3 regions of the Cupriavidus sp. C1SS-2L genome follow, and region 2 is predicted to be linked to each of the others. Evidence: predicted binding sites of a transcription regulator. Region 2 holds the regulator's gene; each other region holds the start of a gene.
The links. Region 2 encodes sigma-54, which starts transcription at its own class of promoters, with help from an activator protein. Its sites were predicted from a motif close to TGGCANGNAANCTGCTTT; they were not measured.
Positions count from the first base shown of each region.

Region 1: a site for sigma-54 is predicted at 896-913, ahead of ACIGJG_RS02705 (pilin). Genes of this name have one in related genera too.
Region 3: a site for sigma-54 is predicted at 1,227-1,244, ahead of ACIGJG_RS29580 (GTP cyclohydrolase II). Genes of this name have one in related genera too.

Region 1 covers NZ_CP172708.1:579,650-581,920, forward strand. The annotation lists gene ACIGJG_RS02700 (TerC family protein) at 1-671, shown strand, start outside; gene ACIGJG_RS02705 (pilin) at 985-1,452, shown strand; gene ACIGJG_RS02710 (PglL family O-oligosaccharyltransferase) at 1,546-2,271, shown strand, end outside.
Region 2 covers NZ_CP172708.1:385,309-387,579, forward strand. The annotation lists gene hpf (ribosome hibernation-promoting factor, HPF/YfiA family) at 1-152, opposite strand, end outside; gene ACIGJG_RS01810 (RNA polymerase factor sigma-54) at 202-1,683, opposite strand; gene lptB (LPS export ABC transporter ATP-binding protein) at 1,785-2,271, opposite strand, start outside.
Region 3 covers NZ_CP172709.1:2,563,032-2,565,302, reverse strand. The annotation lists gene ACIGJG_RS29585 (acyltransferase family protein) at 1-1,027, shown strand, start outside; gene ACIGJG_RS29580 (GTP cyclohydrolase II) at 1,304-2,271, shown strand, end outside.

The DNA of each region.
Region 1 (2,271 bases), 190 kb from region 2:
TCTGGATTGCGTTGGGATCGATCATCCTGACCAACATCGTCCTGTCAGGCGACAACGCGGTGGTGATCGCGCTCGCCTCGCGCAATCTGCCGCCCAAGCAGCAGAAGAAGGCCATTTTCTGGGGCAGCGCCGCCGCCATCATCATGCGGGTCGTGCTGACCGTGGCAGCCGTCAAGCTGCTGAGCCTGCCGTACCTGAAGATCATCGGCGCCGTGCTGCTCGTCTATATCGGCGTGCAACTGCTGACTGGCGAAGATGACGAAGACGGTCACGACGCCAAGGACAATATCTGGGCCGCCATCCGCACGATCCTGATCGCCGACCTGGTGATGTCGCTCGACAACGTGGTCGCCGTCGCCGCCGCCGCGCAGAAGGGCCCCGAAGGCAGCCAGCTGATGCTTCTGATCCTGGGCCTGGGCCTGTCGATCCCGCTGATCGTGTTCGGCAGCACCATCCTGCTGAAGGTCATGGAGCGCTTCCCGGTCATCATCGTGCTGGGCGCCGCGCTGCTGGGCTATCTGGCTGGCGAAATGCTGGTGAGCGATCCGGTCGACGCAGCCTGGTTTGAAGTGCACGTGCCGCATGCCCATCTGGTGTTCGGCGCCATCGGCGCGATCCTGGTGGTGGTCGTCGGCAAGCTGATGAGCCGTCGGACGGCACAGACGGCTTAACGCAGGCAAGCGTCCACAAAGCAAAGGGCAGCCCTGGTGGCTGCCCTTTCTGCTGATGCAGCGCCGGAAAATGCGGAACTAACTTATGTGAGTTATCGCACATTTTGTCGGTCTGGCACGAGACATTGGCAGACAACTGACAATTTTTGGTGCTGGGGCACCGTGCGCGCTCACCAAGTGACGAAATTTGTCGCCTAACCCCCGATTCGTGGGGTATCGGTGCCTGGCACAGTACCTGCTCTAGCCTCCCCGCACTTCACAAAATCGAAGACGTGCAGTGCATCAACCTAAAATCTCTTCGAGGGGTCATCTCATGCAACGGGTACAACAAATCAAGAAGCTGGGCCGTCGGGTTCAGAAGGGCTTTACGCTGATCGAACTGATGATCGTTGTGGCGATCATTGGTATTTTGGCGGCGATTGCTATTCCGCAGTATCAGGATTATGTTACTCGTTCACGCTGGAGCGACAATATCACCTCCGTTTCCACGCTTAAGATGGCGATCGCGGAGTGTCTTCAAAATAACAGCGGAGCTCTGGGCTCGTGCGATACCGTGGCCAAGCTCACTACTACCGTGGGTTATCCTGGTATTCAAAACCCGGTCAATGGCACTGTGACGTTGACCGCTGCGACTGCAGCAATTGTTGTTACTGGTGCAGGGGCATTGGCCGCACCGGGATGTACGGTAACGCTGACGCCTACCGTTGGTACCAACGCTGTGACGTGGGCTGGCGCTACCGGTGGCGCGGCTGCTTGCACCAAGTCGCAGACTGGCATCTAAACACAGTGCGGCTTGGATTTTAGGCGCCTTTGGGCGCCTTTTTCTTTATCCAACAACCAAGCTATCATGCGCCTTTTCCCCGCAAGGCGCCGCATGCCGCAGTCTAAGACCGCCACCCCGGCGATCTTCCTCGTCCTCACGATTGCTTTCCCACTACTGGTATCCCGGCACACATTGCCGATGGCTACGTTCTATGGCGAGTGGGCAGCAGCGGCAGTGTTCCTGCTACTGGCAGCTTTGCTCACCGTATTCGCGCTGCGGTCTTCACGCGGATCGGATGCAAACATCCCGTGGATCGCCAGCCTCCCCCTATGGCTCGTCATTCTCGGAACCATCCAGTCCGCCACCGGATTCGATGACGTCACCGGCAGCCGGTTCGCAACGCAACTCACGCTCGGTCTCGGCGCGGCACTCATGCCCGCGGTCTGGCGTTACCGTTCGTCTGCTTCGCCTGACACACGCTCAGCTATCACAGATGCCCTCGCCACGGCCTTCCTCCTAGCAGGCCTCCTCGGCACCATTTCCCAATGGGTCCAGCTCTTCCACCTTGAATCCCGCTCGTTCGGCCTCGTCTCCTCCTATTTTTACGACGACAACCGCCGCCTCTGGGGCAACCTGAACCAGCCTAACCACCAGGCCACCGTGGAAGGCATGGCGCTTGTCGCGGCGACCTGGCTCGCCTCACGCGGCAAGCTTCGATTCCCTATGTGGCTGATCGCCGTGGTGCTGCTTGAAAGCGGCATCATATTGTCCGGTTCCCGCACCGGCGTGCTCCACGTGGGTCTCGCCGCGCTGTACGCCGTCATCGCCGCGTGGCTC
Region 2 (2,271 bases):
CTGTCCTTTTCCTTATGGTTATCGACTGAAAGTAGCACGCTAACGCCAATGACTTGATCGAAATGCCTGACGATACGCTCCAGCTTCGTTTCCACGTACTCACGCAGCGGAGGCGTGATGTCCAGGTGGTGTCCACTGATCTTGAAGTTCATAGCGCTTCTCCTTCTGAAAGAGCTGCACCAGGCAGGCGGTGCAACTCGGCTACAAAGTCTTGCGGAGATTGACAGCGGGGATCTTCAGGGCTTCGCGATACTTGGCGACGGTACGGCGCGCGACAACGAAGCCTTGTTCACCCAGCAATTCGGCAATTCGGCTGTCGGAAAGAGGACTCCTCGGGTCTTCGGCTCCTATAAGTTGCTTGATCAAGGCGCGGATCGCCGTTGATGAAGCCGCGCCACCGGTTTCGGTGGACACGTGGCTACCGAAGAAGTACTTCAGTTCGAAAGTACCCATCGGCGTTGCCATGTATTTATTGGTCGTCACCCGGGATATGGTTGACTCGTGTAATCCCAGTGTATCGGCAATCTCCCGCAAAACCAAGGGGCGCATCGCGATTTCGCCGTGCGTGAAAAAGTTCTTCTGACGTTCGACAATTGCCTGTGAAACTCGCAGGATTGTGTCGAACCTTTGCTGAATATTTTTGATCAGCCAACGTGCCTCCTGCAGCTTTTGCTGCAGCCCGGCAGCGCCGGATTCCCCCTTCGCTCCGCGCAGGATCTGCGCGTACATGTCGTTGATGCGCAGGCGGGGCATCACATCCGGGTTCAGCTGTGCAATCCAGCCGCTGCCGCTCTTGCGCACGAACACGTCGGGCACTACGAAATCCGCTTCAGGCCGGCTGTACGCATGCCCGGGATACGGCGCGAGCGAACGGATCAGTTCATGCGCGGCTTTTAGCGCCGCTTCGTCCACCTGCAGCGCTTTTTTCAGGCGCGTGTAGTCGCGCACCGCAAGCAATTCAAGATGATGCTGGACGATCGACAGCGCCAGTTCGCGCTGCGGGTGCTGCAGCCGGCGCAATTGCAGGCTCAGGCATTCGGCTGCATTGCGCGCGCCCACGCCCGCCGGGTCGAAGCTCTGCAGCAGCGTGAGCATGGCCTGGACTTCGTCGACTTCGAATTCGAGTTCCTCGGGCAGTTCCGAGCAGATCTCGTCGAGCGACGTGCTCAGGTAGCCGTCGTCATCGAGCGATTCGATCAGGAAGATCGCCAGCCCCTTGTCGCGCAGCGAAATCTTCAGCGGCGTGAGCTGTTCCATCAGATGTTCGCGCAGCGTGGGCTCGGCATCGCGCAGCTGCATGGGCGTCTTTTCGTCGTCCTCGCCCTGGGGGCGCCGCGCGAAATCGTCGAGGCTCCAGTCGCTGCCGTAGTCGTCACCGCCGCTGTCGGTGTAGTTCTCGTCATCGCTGCCGCGTGCGCTGTCGGCATTCGCTTCGCCATTGCCCTGCGGTTCGGCAGGAGCGGGAGCCGGGGCACTTTGCAGGTTGACCGAGCCATCTGCCGCTACGCGCAGCGGACTTTCGATCCAGTCGTTTTCGCGCTCCAGCAGCGGGTTCTCCGTGAGCGCCTGCTCGACTTCCTGTTGCAGTTCCAGCGTTGAGAGTTGCAGCAGTCGGATCGACTGCTGCAGTTGCGGCGTGAGTGCCAGATGCTGCGAAAGGCGGAGCTGGAGCGACGGTTTCATGCGACCTATTTTATGCGCATCTTTCCGATGTTGGAACGGAAATTGCTATCGCATGTGTCGCCTGATCGTCTCTTTCCCGGTGGCCGCGTGCCACCCCCGCTTCACATGCGGAAATTCTCGCCCAGGTAGACGCGCCGCACCGATTCGTTCGCGATGATGTCTTCAGGCTGGCCCGCCGCGAGCACGGTGCCTTCGCTGATGATGTACGCGTGGTCGCAGATGCCGAGCGTCTCGCGCACGTTGTGGTCGGTGATAAGCACGCCGATATTGCGTGCCTTCAGGAAGCTGACGATGCGCTGGATTTCGCCGACCGCGATCGGGTCCACGCCGGCGAACGGTTCGTCCAGCAGGATGAAGCGCGGCGACGATGCCAGCGCGCGCGCAATTTCAACGCGGCGGCGTTCGCCGCCCGACAGCGAAAGCGCCGGGTTGTTGCGCAAGTGGGCGATCTGCAGGTCGTCCAGCAGCGTATCGAGCCGCGCGTCGATCTCGGCCTTTGGCAGCGGCTTGCCGTTCACGACCTGGAGCTCCAGCACCGCGCGGATGTTCTCTTCGACATTCAGCTTGCGGAACACCGACGCTTCCTGC
Region 3 (2,271 bases), on a different replicon from region 2:
CGTGCTTCATCACCTTGCGTTCTACGGCCCGATGTCCGACGCCGCCTATTCGCTGGCGCCCGACATGCTGGACTGGCTGTCGCAATACGCCCGCATCGCGGTGCAGGTGTTCCTGGTCGTCAGCGGCTTTCTGGCAGCGCGCAGCCTCGCGCCCCAAGGGCGCCTGACGATTCGCCAGCATCCATTGGTCGCTGTCTGGCGCCGCTATCAGAAGCTGGTTACACCCTATGCCGCGGCGATTCTCATCAGCATCGCCGGGGCTGCCATCGCGCGTACGTGGATGGTCCACGAGTCGATTCCGGCGCCACCGCACCTGATGCAGTTCCTTGCCCATGTGCTGCTGCTGCATAACGTGCTCGACGTCGATGCGTTGTCGGCGGGCGTCTGGTACGTCGCGATCGACTTGCAGCTGTTCGCACTGTTGGTGACGGCACTGTGGCTCGCGCGCAGCGTGTCGGGGCAGGGTGCGCGCGCGGGTATCGTGCTGGTGTCCGCGCTGGCGATCGCCTCGCTGTTCTGGTTCAACCGCGATGCGTCGTGGGACATCTGGGCGGTGTACTTCTTCGGCGCCTATGGCATGGGCACGCTTGCGTACTGGGCATCCAATCCGGAGCGCTCGGCGATTCCGCTGCTGCTGCTTGGCGCGATGGGGCTGGCTGCGCTGATCATCGATTTCCGCCTGCGCATCGCCGTGGCGCTGGCGACTGCCGTGCTGCTCGCTGTGGCGAGGCGCGAAGGGTGGCTAGAGGGCTGGCCGCGTGCGGCGGTCGTGGGGTTCTTTGGCCGCATCTCGTATTCCGTGTTCCTGGTTCACTTCCCGATCTGCCTGGTGGTGAACGCAGTGGTTTCGCACCTCGCCCCGGGGCGTCCGGTGATCAACGCGCTCGGTATGTTGCTGGCCTGGGTGGCGAGCAATGTTGCCGGATCCTTGTTCCACCGTTACGTAGAAAGCACCAGCCCGTTCGCGGCGCTGCGCGGGATGCTGGCGGGCGGCCGTCGCAGGACGGCCGGAGAATCGACGACGTAACAGCCCGATGTCTCGTCCGTGTCGCATGGCGCGGATGGTCAGTGCAGCAAAAGCGGCACGTGCGGACTACGGCGCGTGCCGCTTTTTCGTGGTGCGCGAGCACCATGAGTGTCGGCGCCATCCGCACACCACCTGTGCACAAGCCCGGCGTTGCCAGCGTGCGACGACCCACGGACGGGTTGAAACGGCCTTTGGGTGATGGCACGGAGATTGCCTAGTATGGAATCGTAAACCTGACCATTTGGTCAGGATTCCATCAAGGAATCGAGAGGTGTCATGTCCGATCATATCGTCCTGACCTCGCACGCACGCCGCGACAAGCCGGCCGAGCCTATCAATTGGGGGGCGCCGACTGCGGCGGAGCGCGGACCGGTGATCGCGAGCCTGACCGACCCGGCGCGACGCAATGTGATCGGCACGCATTCCGGTGCATACGCTATCTACCGGGCACTGGCCGTGGCGTCGGGCCGCCTCCAGCGCGACCATCGCCCCGACCTCACCGATACCGCGCCCGCCGAAGCAATCGGCCCGCACGCGCAATGGGGCGACCCGAACAAGATCGTCTCGCTCGATCCGTGGGGCCACCTGGTGTCGAGCGCCTTTGCCGATCGCATCGCGGCAGGCGTGGACATCCGTCCGACCATCGCGGTGACGCGCGCGCACATCAACATGCCGGAACTGGCGTCGGCGATTGCGGCAGGACGGCTCAAGCCCGACGGCGATATCCTCCATGCCAACGGCGACGTGCGGGTGACCAAGGCCGCCGTGGACCCGGTCTGGTACCTGCCGGGGCTGGCGCGCCGTTTCGAGATCAAGGAAACGGTGCTGCGCCGCAGCTTGTTCGAGCAGACCAGCGGCATGTTCCCGGAACTGGTGACCCGTCCGGACCTCAAGGTTTTCCTTCCGCCGATCGGCGGCATGACGCTGTACTTCTTCGGCGATATCGCCAAGCTCGGCAAGCCCGAGACCCACGTGGCATGCCGCGTGCATGACGAATGCAACGGTTCGGACGTGTTCGGCTCGGATATCTGCACCTGCCGGCCCTACCTTGCACACGGCATTGAGGTGTGCATCGAGATGGCCCAGCAAGGCGGCGTAGGCCTGGTGGTCTATAACCGGAAGGAAGGGCGCGCGCTCGGTGAAGTGACGAAGTTTCTGGTCTATAACGCCCGCAAGCGCCAGGTCGGCGGGGACCGCGCCGAAACCTACTTCGCTCGTACCGAATGCGTCGCCGGCGTGCAGGA